4 regions of the Arthrobacter sp. MDT2-34-1 genome follow, and region 2 is predicted to be linked to each of the others. Evidence: riboswitches for the same ligand, from Rfam matches in the RefSeq annotation. Region 2 holds a riboswitch; each other region holds the start of a gene.
The links. Region 2 has a riboswitch for S-adenosylmethionine ahead of AC5RVV_RS16565 (bifunctional o-acetylhomoserine/o-acetylserine sulfhydrylase). Riboswitches for the same ligand answer to the same signal wherever they lie in the genome.

Region 1: linked by a shared signal. The riboswitch ahead of AC5RVV_RS14220 (LLM class flavin-dependent oxidoreductase) and the one ahead of AC5RVV_RS16565 (bifunctional o-acetylhomoserine/o-acetylserine sulfhydrylase) in region 2 are both predicted to bind S-adenosylmethionine.
Region 3: linked by a shared signal. The riboswitch ahead of AC5RVV_RS08075 (flavin reductase family protein) and the one ahead of AC5RVV_RS16565 (bifunctional o-acetylhomoserine/o-acetylserine sulfhydrylase) in region 2 are both predicted to bind S-adenosylmethionine.
Region 4: linked by a shared signal. The riboswitch ahead of AC5RVV_RS14145 (O-acetylhomoserine aminocarboxypropyltransferase/cysteine synthase family protein) and the one ahead of AC5RVV_RS16565 (bifunctional o-acetylhomoserine/o-acetylserine sulfhydrylase) in region 2 are both predicted to bind S-adenosylmethionine.

The regions. Positions count from the first base shown of each region.
Region 1 covers NZ_JBNHGO010000003.1:176,201-180,396, reverse strand. Annotated here, with positions in the region: gene AC5RVV_RS14225 (DUF1206 domain-containing protein) at 1-46, shown strand, start outside; gene AC5RVV_RS14220 (LLM class flavin-dependent oxidoreductase) at 125-1,546, opposite strand; SAM riboswitch class I at 1,635-1,724, opposite strand; gene AC5RVV_RS14215 (APC family permease) at 1,827-3,290, opposite strand; gene AC5RVV_RS14210 (acyl-CoA dehydrogenase family protein) at 3,305-4,196, opposite strand, start outside.
Region 2 covers NZ_JBNHGO010000004.1:144,089-148,284, forward strand. Annotated here, with positions in the region: gene metX (homoserine O-acetyltransferase MetX) at 1-405, opposite strand, end outside; gene AC5RVV_RS16565 (bifunctional o-acetylhomoserine/o-acetylserine sulfhydrylase) at 486-1,811, opposite strand; SAM riboswitch class IV at 1,879-1,993, opposite strand; gene AC5RVV_RS16570 (VOC family protein) at 2,221-2,862, shown strand; gene AC5RVV_RS16575 (hypothetical protein) at 3,037-4,005, shown strand; gene AC5RVV_RS16580 (CPBP family intramembrane glutamic endopeptidase) at 4,176-4,196, opposite strand, start outside.
Region 3 covers NZ_JBNHGO010000001.1:1,733,367-1,737,562, forward strand. Annotated here, with positions in the region: gene AC5RVV_RS08060 (amino acid ABC transporter ATP-binding protein) at 1-9, shown strand, start outside; gene AC5RVV_RS08065 (hypothetical protein) at 276-488, shown strand; gene AC5RVV_RS08070 (prephenate dehydratase) at 576-1,445, shown strand; SAM riboswitch class IV at 1,608-1,722, shown strand; gene AC5RVV_RS08075 (flavin reductase family protein) at 1,775-2,281, shown strand; gene AC5RVV_RS08080 (aldo/keto reductase) at 2,331-3,320, opposite strand; gene AC5RVV_RS08085 (alpha/beta hydrolase) at 3,454-4,196, opposite strand, start outside.
Region 4 covers NZ_JBNHGO010000003.1:158,714-162,909, reverse strand. Annotated here, with positions in the region: gene malQ (4-alpha-glucanotransferase) at 1-1,918, opposite strand, end outside; SAM riboswitch class I at 2,242-2,336, shown strand; gene AC5RVV_RS14145 (O-acetylhomoserine aminocarboxypropyltransferase/cysteine synthase family protein) at 2,429-3,904, shown strand; gene AC5RVV_RS14140 (CoA-binding protein) at 3,901-4,196, shown strand, end outside.

The DNA of each region.
Region 1 (4,196 bases), on a different contig from region 2:
TTACGGCCTCTACATGGGCGCCCGGGCGCGCTACGCGAAGATGTAGGCACCGGAGAACGACGGCGGTACGCCTCCCCGTGGGCCAGGCGCACCGCCGTCGTTGTTTAGATGGTTCTGCCGATGCCTACGCCCGGTGGGCCAGCGCGTTCTGCAGGCGGAAGCCGGCGGCCCGGTGGTTCTCCGGCAGCTTGTCGCCGCGGCCGAAGAGCTTGTTGCGCAGGGTCCCCGGCGCGTACTCCGTGGGGTAGGCTCCCAGCTTCTGCAGTTCCGGCACGACGAATTCCACGATGTCCTCGAACGTTCCCGGGGTGATCGCGTAGGCCAGGTTGAACCCGTCCACGTCGGTCTCGTCGACCCACTCCACGAGCTTGGCGGCCACCTCCGCGCCGGAGCCGACGGTGATCGGGCCGAAACCGCCGACGCCGACCCATTCGGCGAGCTGGCGGATGGTCCACGGCTTGCCGCTGTCGCCGGATGCCTTCTGGAAGGTCTCCACCGAGGACTGGATGGCATTGGACTTCACGTTCCCGCCGATCACGTCGTCCGGGCCGTAGGTGGAGAGGTCCACGCCCATCCAGCCGGAGATCAGCGCCAGCGCCCCGTTGATGTCCGCGTAGGACTTGTAGTCCGCGAATTTGGCCTGCGCGGCGGCGGTGTCGGGCCCGGTCACCACGGTCTGCATCGCGTAGATGCGGACGTCGTAGCGGTCGCGCCCGGCCGCCTCCACGGCGTCGCGGATCTTCTTCACCGATGCGGCCAGCATCTCCTTGGTCGGGCAGGTCACGAACACCGCCTCGGCGTTCCCGGCGGCGAACTCGGTGCCGCGCTTGGAAGCCCCGGCCTGGAAGATGACCGGGGTGCGCTGCGGGCTCGGCTCGGTGATGGCGATGCCGGGAACCTTAAAGTACTTGCCCTCGTGCCGGATCTCGTGGACCTTCGCCGGGTCGGTGAAGACGCCGGTCTCCACGTCCTTGACCACCGCGTCGTCCTCCCACGAGCCCTCGAGCAGCTTGTAGATGACCTCGAGGTATTCGTCCGCGTGGTTGTAGCGCTCGTCGTGCTCCAACTGGTCTTCCTGGCCCATGTTGCGCGCCGCCGAGGGCAGGTAACCGGTGACCACGTTCCAGCCGACCCGCCCGTTGGTCAGGTGGTCCAGCGTGGCCAGGCGGCGGGCGAACGGGTAGGGGTGCTCGTAGGCTGTGCCGGCGGTGACGCCGAAGCCGAGGTTCTCGGTCACCGCGGCCATCGCCGAGACCAGCATGAACGGATCGTTCACGGGGACCTGCGTGCCGGCGCGCAGCGTCGTCTCGTTGGAGGATCCGAAGACGTCGTAGGTGCCGAGCACGTCGGCGATGAACAGGCCGTCGAACAGGCCCTTTTCCAGCACCTTGGCCAGGTGGGTCCAGTAGCCGATGGTGTTGTAGGTGGCGGACTTGTCCTGCGGGTGGCGCCACAGTCCGGGCGACTGATGGCCCACACAGTTCATGTCGAAGGCGTTGAAACGAATCTGGCGCCGGGGGTTGGGCTGCGGGTTGTTTACGGTCATGTCAGGCTCCTTTTCTGATGAGAAGAGCCCGCGCCGGCCCTCCGTCGGGCATGCGGCTGCCAACGGAAGACCAACGAGAGATCGAGCTTCTCCATCGGTCCTGGCGGTAGCACCTTCCTCAGGGAGGGGGTTGCTGCGGCGTCAACAAGCCAGGTCTCTCGGCCGCTCTGGATGGGTACCCCTCCATTGGACACCCGCGGGCGCCCCGGAGGGAAATGTTCCGCGTCACGCGGGGTAAGAATTACGACGCCGGGGCGCCCTCCGTCACGCGGGGTAAGAATCACGACGCCGGGGCGGAGCCGGCTTTGACCTGCGGACGCTTCCATCCCGCCACCGCTCCGGCCCCCAGGCAGACAAGGATCAGGACGACGACGGCGATGGCCAGCGGCACACTGTTGCCGACCAGGGTGGGCAGGTTCTGCAGGATCAGGCCCAGGATGGCCAGCAGCCCGAGGAGTCCGAGAGCCGGTGCGACGGAGCGCTTCCAGTCGCGGGCCGGTGCGCCCTGCAGGCGGAAGAAGACCAGCACCGCGATGCTGGTGAGCGTCATCAGCACCACCACGCCCAGGGAGGCGAAACCGGCAAACCAGGTGTAGAACTGCACGATCGGGTCCCAGCCGGCCACGACGGCTGCCAGCAGGAACAGGGCCACCACTCCGGTCGAAGCGGCCGAGGCCAGATGTGGCGAGTGGTGCCGGGTGTGCGTGCCGGCCAGCTTGGCGGGGAAAATGCCCTGTCCGGCGATCTGGAAGAAATAGCGTGAGCTGATGTTGTGCAGGGACAGGATGCAGGCGAACAGGCTGCTGGCCAGCAGTACCTGGATGACGTGGCTGCCCGCGGTTCCGAGGTAGAGCGCGGTAGTCTCCGAGAGCAAGGTGCCGGGCGCCTCCGTGGCCTTTTGGACGATGCCCTCGTCGCCCCACACGCTGATCAGCAGCCAGCTGGAGAGCGCGTAGAAGCCGCCCACCACGATGAGGGCGACATAGGTGGCGCGCGGGATCGTCTTGTCCGGGTCGCGTGCCTCGTCGCGGAACACGGCGGTGGCCTCGAAGCCAATGAAACTCAGGATGGCGAACAACAGCGCGATGCCGGGCGCCCCGGACAGCACGGTGGACGGGGTGACGAACCCGGTGGACAGGCCCTCGCGGCCGCCGCCGCCAAAAATTACGGCAGCGTCCAAAACCAGCACGATCAGCACCTCGGCGACCAGCAGTACCCCCAGCACCTTGCCGGAGAGCTCGATGTTGCGGTGGCCCAGCCAGGCGACGGCGGCCAGGGCGGCAGCGGCCCATGCCCACCATGGCAGTGCCGGCCCGCCGTAGGCGCGGACCACATCGTCGACGGCCGGCGCCAGCAGGCCGAAGACGCCGGCTTCCAGCGCGAGGTACGAGAGCAGGGCCACGAAGGCCGCCCCCAGGCCAGCCCTGCGGCCGAGGCCTTTGTCGACGTAGCTGAAGAACGCGCCGGCCGTTGGCACGTGCGGTGTCATGGTGGTGAAGCCGACGGCAAACAACAGCAGGATGGCCATGGCCAGCAGGTAGATGAAGGGAAGGCCGGCGCCGTTGCCGCTGACGATGGCCAGCGGGACGGTTCCGCCGATGACTCCCAGCGGCGACGCGGCCGCCAGCACGATGAGCACGATGCTGGCGACGCCCAGCCGGCCGGAGAGCCGCGGTGCACCGGCATTGGCGGCCGCGGCGGCCGCGCGTGCGGCGAGGATTGGGTTATTGACGGATACAGACATGGTTTGGCTTCTTCCTAGAGGGCCGCGGAGCGGGCGGCTTGGCTGTTTGGACGGGCGCCGTCGCTCTGTGGCTGACGCGTGACGTCGGTGGGTGACTGACTGGCGCCGTCGCTCTGTGGCTGACGCGCGGCGTCGGCATTGGCCTCGCCAATCGACCAGACGTACGGGGGCTCGGCGCCGTTGACTTCCCAGTCACCGACGATCCGCGCCTTGTAGATGAACGGGTTGTGGGTGGCGACTGTGCGGGCGTTGCGCCAGTGCCGGTCCAGCGCCTTGCCGGTGCTGGTGGAGGAGGCGCCGAGCGCGTTGAAGAGGGCGCCCGCGGCGTCCGGGACCAAGGCGCTGAGCACAATCTGCGCCCGGCCCGATTCCAGTTCGACGGCGATGTTGGCCGCCTTCTCGGCATCGGCGCCTGACTGCCGCGAGGCAAAGACGCGGTCCAGGCTGCGGGCAACGCCGAGGGTGGTTGCCTTCGCGGCATAGGATGTGGCGCTGATTTCGCCGACCACTTGGAGGACCTGCGCGTCGTGCCGGACCAGCGGGGCGTTTCCGTGGCCGAACACCCGCTTGCGGTCCCGCACGTTCTCTGCGGCTTCGCTGGTGACGCCCTGGGCGATGCCGGCCAGAGTCACCAGCAGGATGTGCTGGTAGAGCGCCGTCTGGTACGGGAAGCGGTCGGCGAAGGCGGACACGTTGGCCGGGTCCACCACCGCGTCGGTAAACACGGTGGTGCCGCTGCCGGTGAGCCGCTGGCCGAAACCGTCCCAGTCGTCGAAGGTTTCCACGCCCGGCGTCTTGGTGGAGATGATCACCGAGACATCGGAGCCGTCCGGGCGCTTGGCGGTGACATCGATCCAGTCCGAGAAGATGGTGCCGGTGGTGTAGAACTTGCGGCCGTTCAGCAGC
Region 2 (4,196 bases):
CGACCCGCCGAGCACCGTGTGCCAGCGCCGGATCCCCAGCGCGTCGGCCAGCCGCGCCTCGGCGCGGACCGAATCGCGGATCGTGACGAACGGGAAGCGTGAACCCCACGGCGTCCCGTCCGGAGCCGGCGACGAGGGACCGGTGGAGCCGTAGCAGCCGCCAATCATGTTGGCGGCCACGACGAAATAGCGCTCCGTGTCGATCGTGGCACCGGGGCCTACCAGGTCGTCCCACCAGCCGTCCTCGTCCGAGTAGCCGCGTGCGACATGCGTGCTGCCGGTCAGGGCATGCTGGATCAGGACGGCATTGGACGCGTCCGCATTCAGGGTGCCCCAGGTCTCAAAGCCGAGGACCACCTCGGGCAGATAGCCGCCGGCTTCCAGCTCCAGCGCACCAACCGGCATCCGGCGCAGGATGCCGTCGGTTGCCTGTTCCACCAGTTCCTGCGGTTGCACTATCGTCACGCTGCGCTCTACCTGCTTGCCTAGTCGTCCGCACCCTTGGCGGCGCGGAAACCGGCCTCCAGGTCGGCGATGATGTCGTTGACGTTCTCGATGCCTACCGACAGCCGGACCAGACCGTCGGTCACCCCGGCTGCGACCCGTTCCGCGGCCGAGAGTTGGGCATGGGTGGTCGACGCCGGGTGGATCACCAGCGAGCGCACATCGCCCAGGTTGGCCACGTGCGAGTGCAGTTCAAGGCCGTCCACAAAGCGCTTTCCGGCCTCGATGCCGCCCTTGATTTCGAACGCGACGATGGCGCCGGTCCCCTTCGGGCCGTACTTGCGGCCGCGCTCATACCAGGGGCTGGAGGGCAGGCCGAGGTACGCGACGGAGGCAACGTCGTCGTGCTCTTCCAGGAATTCGGCCACCCTCTGAGCGTTGGCCACATGCCGCTCCACGCGCAGGCTCAGCGTCTCCAGCCCTTGGGCAATCAGGAAGGCATTGAACGGCGAGATGGCGGACCCCAGGTCGCGCAGCAACTGCACCCGGGCCTTGAGGATGTAGGCCAGGTTGGCGCCCAGAGCGCCGTTGACGCCGAGGTCGCGGGCGAAGACCAGCCCGTTGTAGGTGTCGTCCGGCGTGTTGAACCCCGGGAACCTTTCGGGGTCGGCGGCGAAATCGAACGTGCCGGCGTCGACGATCACGCCGCCGATCGCCGTCCCGTGGCCGCCGAGGTACTTGGTGGCCGAGTGGAGCACGATGTCGGCCCCCCACTCGATCGGGCGGATCAGGTACGGGGTGGACAAGGTGTTGTCAACGATCAGCGGCACGCCGTTTTCGTGGGCGATGGCGCTGACCGACTCCAGGTCCAGCACGTCCTGGCGCGGGTTGGAGACGACCTCGCCAAAGAACGCCTTGGTGTTCGGCTTGACGGCATCGCGCCACTGCTGCAGGTTGTCCGGATCCTCGACGAAGGTGACCTCGATGCCGAACTTGGGCAGCGTGGTGCGCAGCAGGTTGTAGGTGCCGCCGTACAGGCTGGGGCTGGCCACGATGTGGTCGCCGGCCTCGGCCAGGTTGAGGATGGAGAACGTCGACGCGGCCTGGCCCGAAGCAAGCAGCAGGGCGCCGACGCCGCCCTCCAGGTTGGCGATCCGGGTCTCGACCGCTTCCTGGGTGGGGTTGCCGATCCTGGTGTAGATGGGTGCCAGTTCGGACAGGGCGAACCGGTCGGCCGCGCTCTGCGCGCTGGGGAACACGAATGACGTGGTCTGGTAGATCGGCAGTGCGCGGGCGCCCGTGGCGGCGTCCGGCTCCTGCCCTGCGTGGATCTGACGGGTTTCAAAGGACCAATCGGCGTTGGACATGGTGCAACTCCTTCACTGGAAGGGGCCATCCGGGATCCGGCCGTGCCGGCATGTCTGTCCCGGGTGTGACCCGCGCTTGCGCACCGCCTTATGGCGGCTGCCTGGTCTTCACCCGGGGCACCCCACCGCGGTTGGAGGGTTGCCGGCCAGCAAACCGGGGTTTTGCGCTGGCACTCATGACCTGCCTCCAGTCTCCGCAGACAAGCCGGCGGCCGCAACAATATGACACCTTATGACTGGGCACCGGTCTCCGGACCGCCTGTCCGACCGTCCGCTTCGTCACTGTTGCCGGCGCGTGCCGGGGAGGCGGAATTGCTGTCCGGAACGGCGCGTTCCCCACGAGCCGCAAATTGAGTGACTTAGGTCACCCTAAGTCGAGAGCGGGTTCACAAAGTGCCAAGATAATGCCATGCGCTTCGACCATGTTTCTTATGCCGCTGAACCCGACGGTCTGGCTGCCACCTCAGAGCGGATCTCCAAAGCCCTAGGCATCGACGCCGTCAAGGGCGGGGTTCATCCCCGCTTCGGCACCCGCAATATGATCTTCCCCCTCACCGACCACCACTACCTGGAGGTCGTGGAGGTGCTCGACCACCCCGCTTCCGACAAGGCCCCCTTTGGCCAGGCAGTGCGGGCGCGGTCGGAAGCCGGCGGCGGTTGGATGGGCTGGTGCGTGGCGGTCGACGACCTGACCCCGTTCGAAGAACGGCTGGGCCGCCACGCGGTTCCCGGCAACCGCAAGTTCCCGGATGGGCAGGAACTGAGCTGGCAGCAGATCGGGATCAAGGGCCTCATCGCCGACCCGCAGGTGCCCTACATGTTGCGCTGGGATGACGGCACCGAACCGCTGCACCCGTCCAACGCCCGCCCCGCCACGGTCAAGCTGATCGGCCTGACCATCGCCGGCTCTTCCGAGCGGGTGGCGGACTGGCTGGGCACGCCGGTCGACGGCCTGCTGGACGACGTCAAGGTCGCCTGGACGGCACCGAACGGTACGCCGGGCATCCTGTCCGTCCGCTTCGAAACCGCCAACGGGATCGTGGAACTGTAAGTTCTCCCGGCATCGCTCCGTTTCGGGCGTCCGCTCCGCGTTATAGAAGGAGCAGACGCCCGAAACGGAGCTTTTGCGTTCACAAGCCCTCCAGATCGACCTGCAGGGCAGCGTTTTTCCACACAGCTCCTCCCCGCGTGCCCGACCGCCATGAGGCCGCCGAGGCTGTCCCGTATGGACGTGAAACTGATCTATGTGAGGGACCTGGAGAAGTGGGGTCCAGGACGCCGGGATGTCGCCCGACAAGCTGCGGAAGGACAATTGGTCCGCTTGCGGCGCGGCGTGTATGCGGCCGCCGGGGAATACTCGCGGTTGCCATGGTGGGAGCAGCAGCGCCTACACATAGAGGCCGCCGTCGGCACCGGACGCACCGACAGAGTCCTTGTCCAGCGCTCTGCGGCGGCGGTGTGGGGACTTCCGGTAATTGGCCGCTCTCTAGACGTGGACTTGTTGGCTTACAACGGCACGCATGGTCGGTCCCGTGGCGGAATCCGGTGGCATCGCAGGGAACTTTTGGAACCCCTCGTTAGCCGCAACGGCTACCTGATCACTTCCCGGGCACAAACCGTTGTCGATGTGGCGGCGCATAGTCCCTTCGCTGAGGCCGTTCCCGCAATGGACCATGCGCTTCGCGTGGACCGCCACCTCGGCCTTCCCGCCCTGCAGGCCACCCGGATTCTTGATCTGGCCGGTTCTTTGCCACCGGGAAAGTCAAACCGCGTGAAACGGGTTCTCGCCTTCGCCGATCCCGCCTCGCAGTCGCCAGGCGAATCGTACTCCCGGGCTCTGATGTACCTGAACCACTTCCCGGAGCCGTTACTGCAGTACCCTGTCTTCGATTCGCAGGGAGTTCGTGTCGGCATCGTCGACTTCTACTGGGAACAATTTCGTCTCGCCGGCGAATTCGATGGTGCAGGAAAATACTCCCGAAACGAGTACCTTCGGAGCCGTAGTCCCGCCGACGTAGTGGAGGCGGAAAAGAGGCGGGAGGACCGCATTCGGGCGACGGGGGCGGGCATGGTTCGCTGGATGTGGGACGCGCTCCAGCCCACAGGTACCGACACACCACTGGGCATCGTCCGGTCCCTTTCCATGGCGGGCCTTCCCCAGGATAGGTGGAACAACTCGTGGACGGGCATGTAGCGGTCAATTCTCCCCGGCACCACTCCTGACTTGGGGGCGAGCCGTTGCGAAGGTTTCGGCTGCGGCTCTGGAGACAGCCGGAGCACGTGTACCAGGCTCCAATAGATGGCCGGCAACTCTTTTGTGCCCGCTACGTGCCGATGCCGATGGCCGGCAACTCTTTGTGCCCGCTACGTGCCGATGCCGATGGC
Region 3 (4,196 bases), on a different contig from region 2:
CCGTTCTAGGACCGGGTTCACTTCCGGCTGCCCCCACCCTCCCCCCGACGGCTCCCTGCATCCGCGGGGGGGGTCCCGCCTGCACCGGTCCACAGCACCACGCCGCCACGCCGGGTGTGGCGCACGCCACGCCGGTGCGAAATTCATCTGATGTCATCTGGGATGGCAGAATGTAAAGTTCCATGCACCGTTCCGCATGGCAGGCTCGTTCCGGCCGGAAGCTTCCATCCCGCGTTTCTCCTGCGCGGAAACCTCCGGCCACGAAAGGCAGAACCATGGCCACTTCCCTGGCTACCAAGTCGTTGACCGCACAGACGGCTTCCGAAGCGCACGATCTCCTGAATGCTGCGGTCGAAGAGTTGCAAAAGCTCGCCGCCATCGACGGCGATTGCGGCATCTTGGTCACTCGCACCGGCCCCGGGCAGTTTACGGTGGAGCTGAGCGACGACGTGCCCTACGGCATCACCCAGGAATCGCATCTGTACTAAGCGGTTGGCGGGCCGGTCCCGGTTATATGACGCCGCCCGGTTGCCCGGAATGAAGCGCCGGCCCGCCCCGGTGGGATAATTTCGCCCATGGCTCCAGCGATTGCGTACCAAGGTGAACCCGGCTCGAACTCCCACATGGCTTGCCTGGAAGTGCGCCCCGGTTGGGAAGCGGTGCCGTGTGCCAGCTTCGAGGATGCGTTCGCTGCCGTCACCGGCGGCGAGGCGGAACTGGCCATGATCCCCATCGACAACTCGATCGCCGGGCGGGTGGCGGACATCCACGCCCTGCTGCCGAAGACCACCCTGCAGATCGTGGAGGAATTCTTCCTGCCCATCCGTTTCAGCCTGCTGGGCGTACGCGGGGCCACCGTGGAGCAGGCCCGGGAGGTGCACAGCCACATCCATGCTTTGGGCCAGTGCCGCAAGCTGATCCGCAGGCTCGGGCTCACTCCGGTCATCGCCGGCGACACCGCCGGTTCGGCCCGGGAGGTGGCCGAATGGAAGGACCCGACCAAGGTCTCCCTGGCGCCGCCGATGGCCGCCGAACTCTACGGCCTGGAGGTTTTCGCGGAAAAGGTCGAAGACGATCCGACGAACACCACACGGTTCGTGGTGCTGGCCGACCGCCGGCCGGTCCCGTCCCGCGAGGAACTTCCCGGTCCGGCCGTGACCAGCTTCGTGTTCCGCGTGCGGAACGTGCCGTCCGCGCTGTACAAGGCGCTGGGCGGTTTCGCCACCAACGGCATCAACATGACCCGGTTGGAGAGCTACATGGTGGGCGGCGAGTTTGCCGCCACCATGTTCATGGTGGACGTCGAAGGCCACCCGGACGATCCGGCCATGGTCCACGCCTTCGAGGAACTGGACTTCTTCACCACCGAAATCCGCATCCTGGGCGTCTACCCGGCGCATCCGTTCCGGCAGCAGACCGTGCGCCCGGGCGCCGCCGCGCAGTAGCCGTGGCGCCAGCAGTCGGACAGTAGCCTTCGGGGCAGCAGCCGTCGCACGGCCGCCCGTCGGGCAGCAGCCACCTCGCGTGGCCCGGGAGTAAAACGCTGCATTTGACGAACTGTTACCGGCGTTTGACCCAGGCCCTTCCCCGCTCTTAGCGTGGAGACGAATCAAGAGCGCCAACTTCACAGCCCTGGCTGGTTGGCCGGCAACCCTCTACCGTAGCGGGGTGCTCCAGGTGATGATTCGGCCCGCCGGGGATGTCGGCAGGCAAGTACGCGTATCCACCCGCAGCAGCTCGGCCGCAGCGGATGCGCCCAAGCCCCAAGGACGCCATGTCGCTACACCATGACCTGACCCCCCACACGTTGCGCTCCGCCTTCGGCCGGTTCCCCTCGGGCATCGCGGCGCTGTGCGCGACCGTCGACGGCGAGCCGCAGGGCATCGTCGCCTCCTCGTTCACCGTGGGCGTCTCCCTCGAGCCGCCGCTGGTGATGTTCGCCGTGCAAAACACCTCACGGACCTGGCCGCTGGTCCGGCGGGCCAACCGGATCGGCGTCTCGGTGCTCGGCACCGGGCACGACGGCGTCTGCCGCCAGATCGCGTCCAGGACCGGTGACCGCTTTGCCGGCCTGAGCCTGCACGGCACCGACGACGGCGCGCTTTTCCTCAACGACGCGGCGCTCTGGCTGGACTGCTCGGTGCACCAGGAAGTCCCGGCCGGGGACCACCACGTCGTGCTGCTGCAGGTGCACGGACTGTCCACGCACGACGGCACCCACGAGCCCCTGGTCTTCCACGATTCCGCGTTCCGCCGGTTGGAACAGCCGGCCTTCGTCTAGGACGCATGGTCCCGGCCCCGCCCGCAGCTGCGGGGCCGGGCGCGGGCAGCTAAGGCAGCGGCCTGCCTCGGGCCGCCACCCACAGGGAGTACCACTCCTCGCGGGTCATCGATGCTCCAACCGCTTCCGCCTCGGCACAGGCCCGGATCCGGTCCGGGCTGCTGGTACCGACGACCGGCCGGATGCCTGCCGGATGCCGCAGCAGCCAGCCCAGCACCACGGCCTCGGGCGGGCACCCCTTGTCCCGGGCAAGTTCCGTGACCAGGGCTGCCGCTGCTTGATCCGCCGGGGGAGAGGCATCCGCGGGCGCGGAAGCATCCGGTGTCGCGGCCTCCGCTGCCGCACGCCCGCTGTACCGGCCCTGGGCCAGCGCTCCCCAGGCCTGCAGCTCCACCCCGTGGGCGGCGCAGTATTCCAAGGTGCCGTGCGGGAAGCTGATCCCCGGTCCCTCCGGGTGGTTCACCAGCACCCCTGACTCCAGCCAGTCGCGTCGGTACAGGCTCATTTCCAGCTGGTTCACCGCCAGCGGTTCATCCAGCGCCGACTGCAGCCAGCGCATCTGTTCGCCGGACATGTTCGAGACACCAAGGCGGCGGACCTTCCCGGCCATCCGAAGCTCGTTGAACGCCGCGGCGATCTCTTCGGCCGGCGTCAGCGGATCGGGCCGGTGGATCAGCAGCGTATCCAGGTGATCGGTGTGCAGCCGGCGCAGGCTCTCGTCGGTGCGGGTCAGGATGGCTTTCCGCGAGGAGTCGTAGTGCCCGACCATGCCGGGGGCCGGCAGCCGGATGCCGCATTTGCCCTGCAGCCGGATCGAGTCGCGCAGCTCGGGACTTCCGGCCAACACCCGCCCGAACGCGGCCTCGGCCTTGCCGTGGGCGTAGATGTCGGCGTGGTCGAACGTCGTGATCCCGGCCTCCAGCGCCGCCGCCACGGCCGCGTGCGCGGCCGCCACATCGGCCGCTTCCAGCGGCCCGCTCCCCCAGCCACCACCCAACCCCATGCAGCCGAATATGAGGCGCGAGCCGGCGTCGTTCATTGAAAGTTCCCCCTTCGCTGGACAGGTTTCCAGCGTACGACGGCGGTGCCCGGGGAGGCGTCGGCGCCGGCCGGGTGATGCAGACACCGAAGAACACTCCTCGTAGCGGGGCGCCGATTCAACTCGGGCGGCATCAGCCGGTGTGGCGACGGAGGAACGCCACGCTGCGCTCCAGCACCTGCCACGCCGCTTCCAACTCCAGGTTGAACTGGAACTGGTGCCCTAGGCCGGCCTCCGTGTGGGGGAAGAACTCCTCCACGGCCGCGCCCTTGATCCGCAGCGCTTCGACCAGCCCGAGCGAGTGCGGCAGCAACGGGTCCGTGTTGCCCGCTGACACGAAAGCCGGCGGGTAATCGGCGCCCACGTGCTTGGCCACGGAGGCCAGCGCGACGTACGGACGCTCCAGATAGTCTTTGGCCCCGGTGTAGGACCACAGCACCGTGCGCAGGTAATTCTGGTTCCCGGCCTGGTCCGCCCCGGCGAGCGAGAGGTCGTACGCCCCGCAGTGCAGCAGCACCGCGCGCAGCCGCTCCGGCTTCATGGGCGAGGCAATGCCGAGCCTTTTGGCATAGTCGGGATCGGCGATGACGAGCGCCAGTTGCGCGGCAATTTGCGCGCCCGCCGAGTCCCCGGCCAGCACGATCCGCTCGGTATCGATGTGAAGCCGCTCGGCATTGTGTTCCAGGTAGCGCAGCGCGGCGGCCGTCTGGCGCACCGGCGCGGGGTAGCGGCGCACGTGGGCCAGCGAATAGTCCACCCCCACGGCGGTGAAGCCGTAGGAGGCGAGGATTCGAAGGTAATTGGCGACGTCGTTCTTGGTGCCGGAGATCCAGGCCCCGCCGTGGATCCAGACAATTGTCGGAAGACGCAGCGAAT
Region 4 (4,196 bases), on a different contig from region 2:
CCCGCGAGCGCACCGTGGAGAGCACTGCCTCTTGGGCTGCCTGATCCAAAGCCCGTTCCTCCTCCACGGGCCGGTTCAGCAGGCCCAGCGATTCACGCAACTCCACGTGCTTGCCCGCCAGGTAGCCGGCGGTAGGCGGCAGGTCGTGCGTGGTGACGCTGGTCAGGCAGGAACGGCGGTAGCGCTCGGGTGCGCGGGGGCTGCCGTCCTCGTACTCAAACCACAGGATGGAGGTCCCCAGGATGCCGCGCTCGGCCAGGTAGTCCTGCACGCCCGGCTCGAACACCCCGAGGTCCTCACCAATGACGACGACGCCGGCCCGTTCCGCTTCCAGGGCGAGGATGCCGATCAAGGCCTCGTGATCGTAGTACACGTAGGCGCCTTCGCCGGGAGGGCTGCCGGCGGGAATCCACCACAGCCGGAACAGCCCGAGGATATGGTCCACCCGGATGCCGCCGGCGTGCCGCAGGACGGTCCGCAGCATGTCCCGGTAGGCAACATAGCCGGATTCGGCCAGGCGGTGCGGATGCCACGGGGGCTGTGACCAGTCCTGGCCCTGTTGGTTGAACATGTCCGGCGGCGCGCCCACGGAGATGCCGGGGGTCAGCACATCCTGCAACGTCCAGGCGTCGGCGCCGGTGGGATGGACGCCGACGGCGAGATCGTGCACTATCCCGATGTTCATTCCCGCATCGAGGGCGCTGGCCTGCGCCGCCTCGAGCTGCTCGTCGCACAGCCACTGCAGCCATTGATGGAACTCGATGCGGTCCTTCAGCTCGCTGCGCTGCGCTTCGATGAACACGGCATCCGACCACTCCGGTGCCCCGGCCGGAACAGTTTCGGCCATGGCACACCACAGGGCAAAGCGCTCCAGCCCCTCGCCTTCCTGCGCGCGGAAGGCCTCGAACCGCTGCTGGCGTTCCGCGGACCGGGGCACAGCGAAGACCGTTTCCAGCGCCTGCAGCTTGGCCGCAAAAACCAGGTCGCGGTCCAGGATGCCGGCGTCCAGGTTCGCGTCGTGGAAGTTGTTGGCCAGCGGGATGCCGCGGGCTTCGGGCACGTCCTCGACCCGCAGGTACAGCGGATTGACGAACCGGCGCGTGGAGGGCAGGTAGGGCGAGGGCTCCACCGGCGGTTTCGGCTGGGCCGCGTGCAGCGGGTTGATCAGGACGAAGCCCGCGCCCTTCGCGGCGGCCGTCTCGGCGAGGCTGGCCAAGTCATGCAGGTCACCGATGCCCCACGAGGACCGCGAGCGCACGGAGTACAGCTGTGCCATCAACCCCCACGTCCGGGGCAGGCGGTCCGCGGTGGTCAGGCGCCGCGGGGTGACCACGAGGGCGCACCGCGCCTCGCTGTCGGTTGGCTCCGGGGCCGCGCCGGTTCCGGGCTCCATCGATTCCGACCGGTCCGGGGCCGCGCCGGTCCCGGCCTGCATCACCTCCGGCATTTCCGGGGCCGCGCCGGTCCCGGCCTCCATCGGCTCGGACCGCTCCACGACCTCCAGCGTGTGCCAGCCCAGCGGGATGTCCGCCGGCACCACCGCCGTGAAACGAACAGGCGGGGCACCTTCCGCATCCTCCGACCCGCCGGCCAGCACCTCGACGTCGCGCCGGGAGCCGTCCTCCAGCAGGATCCGGACCCGCGGACGGACGCCGCGCCGCGCATTGACCGGAACCTCGGTGGCAGTGCCTTGGCGGACGACGACGGCGGGCGGCAGCGTGCGCTGCACCGGTGCCAGTTCAGCGGCCCGGAGGGAAGCCGTCACGTCGTCGTCGGTGGCACAGGGGACGCCCAGCGCGGTGAGGACGGAAACCAGCGTTGCCTCACTGACTGTTTTCTCGTCGCCATCCCAGCCGCGGAAGGTAATGCCAACGCCATGTTTTCCCGCGAGGCGCTGCAGCGCCGAAAGTTCAGCCATAGACCCAATCTACGGTGAACTGTCCGGACCCGGGAACGTTCGTCACGCCGGTACGGCGAAGGTCGTGGCTCCGACGCGCGGCGAGCACCGCCGTCGTGCCGGGCATTCGCAGGCCGGACAAACAGCGAGGCGTCGTCCGCAATTCCGAACGTCCAAAGCGTTCGCGAGGCCGGGCGGCGAAGGCGAGCACCGCCGTCGTACCGGGCCGCCGCAAGCCCGGGCAACCGCACGGCGTGCCGCCTCAGGGCCCGGGCGCCCACAGCCCGGACGCAACGCGGCTCAACATTTTTTGGTGCCGCGGCCGTTGGTTGCGAGAATGGACGAGACCATCCCGAGCGGTTGAGAGATCTGGCTCTTTGACACCGCAGCAACCATCCGGACGCCACCGGAAAGGTGCTACCGCCAGAAGCGATGGAGAGAGCGCAAGCAATCTTTGATCCGGACGGTGCCTGCACGGTGCCGCCAGGACCGTCATTCCGGGAACCCAAGTTTTGAAGGAGCAACCGCCTGATGGCTGAACGCACATTCGGTTTCCGCACCCGTGCCCTGCACGCCGGCGGCACGCCCGACGCCGAGCACGGTGCCCGGGCCGTACCGATCTACCAGAGCACGTCGTTCGTGTTCAAAGACACCGACGACGCCGCGAACCTCTTCGCGCTGCAGAAGTACGGCAACATCTACTCCCGCATCGGCAACCCCACGGTCGCCGCGTTCGAGGAGCGCATCGCCTCGCTCGAGGGCGGCATCGGCGCGGTGGCCACATCCTCGGGCATGGCCGCCGAGTTCATCACCTTCGCGGCCCTGGCCGGGGCGGGCGACCACATCGTGGCCTCGTCCAAGCTCTACGGCGGCACCATCACCCAGCTGGACGTGACGCTGCGCCGGTTCGGCGTGGAGACCACGTTCGTCGACTCCAACGACCCGGCCGACTTCGCCGCGGCCATCGGGGAGAACACCAAGGCCGTCTACACCGAGATCGTGGCCAACCCGTCCGGCGACATCGCGGACCTCGCCGGTTTGGCCGCGGTGGCGCACGACGCCGGGCTCCCCCTGGTCGTGGACGCCACCCTGAGCACGCCCTACCTGATCCGCCCGATCGAGCACGGCGCGGACATCGTGATCCACTCCGCCACCAAGTTCCTGGGCGGCCACGGCACCACCCTGGGCGGCGTCGTCGTCGAATCCGGCCGTTTCAACTGGGGCAACGGCAAGTTTCCGCAGATGACCGAGCCGGTGCCCAGCTACGGCAACGTGTCCTGGTGGGGCAACTTCGGCGAGTACGGCTTCCTCACCAAGCTCCGGTCCGAGCAGCTGCGCGACATCGGCCCGTCGCTGTCGGCACAGTCCGCGTTCCAGCTGCTGCAGGGCGTGGAAACGCTGGCGCAGCGGATGGACGAGCACCTGGCCAACGCCCGCACCGTGGCCGAGTGGCTGGAAGCCGACGAGCGCGTCTCTTGGGTCAGCTACGCCGGCCTGCCCGCCCACCCGCATTACGAGCGGGGCCGGAAGTACCTGCCCAAGGGCGTGGGCTCCGTGTTCAGCTTCGGCGTCAAGGGCGGCCGCACCGCGGGCCAGAAGTTCATCGAATCGCTGCAGCTGGCCAGCCACCTGGCCAACATCGGCGACGCCCGCACCCTGGTGCTGCACCCGGGATCGACCACCCACCAGCAGCTCACCGCCGACCAGCTGGTGGCTGCCGGCGTGCCCGAGGACCTGATCCGCATCTCCGTGGGTCTGGAAGACGTGGACGACATTCTCTGGGATTTGGACCAGGCGCTGGCCGCCTCGCAGCAGGCCGGCGCCGAGCACGGCCCCAGCCGCGACCATGAGGACGCCGCGTTCGACAGCTCCGAGTTCGCCTCGCCCAGCTATGCCGGCGAGTCCTGCACGATCCCGGCGGAGCGCTCCCCCCGGACAGAGCCCGGAACGCGCGTAGTCGAGTCCGTCGAAGAACTGATCGAAGCCGAAGAAGGAGCCGCCAAGTGACCGCGACACCGGAACGCACCTGGATCGGCCCGTCCGCCGCGGAGCGTCTGAACATCCTGCGCAACACCAAATCCATCGCCATTGTCGGCGCCTCGGACAAGCCGAGCCGGGCCAGCTACTTCGTGGCCACGTACCTGCTGTCCAGCTCGCCGTACAAGGTGTATTTCGTGAACCCGGTGGCGAAGGAGATCCTGGGTCAGCCGGTGTACAAGTCGCTGGCGGACCTGCCCGAGGTGCCGGACCTGGTGGATGTCTTCCGCAGGCACGACGACCTGCCCACCGTTTTGGAGGA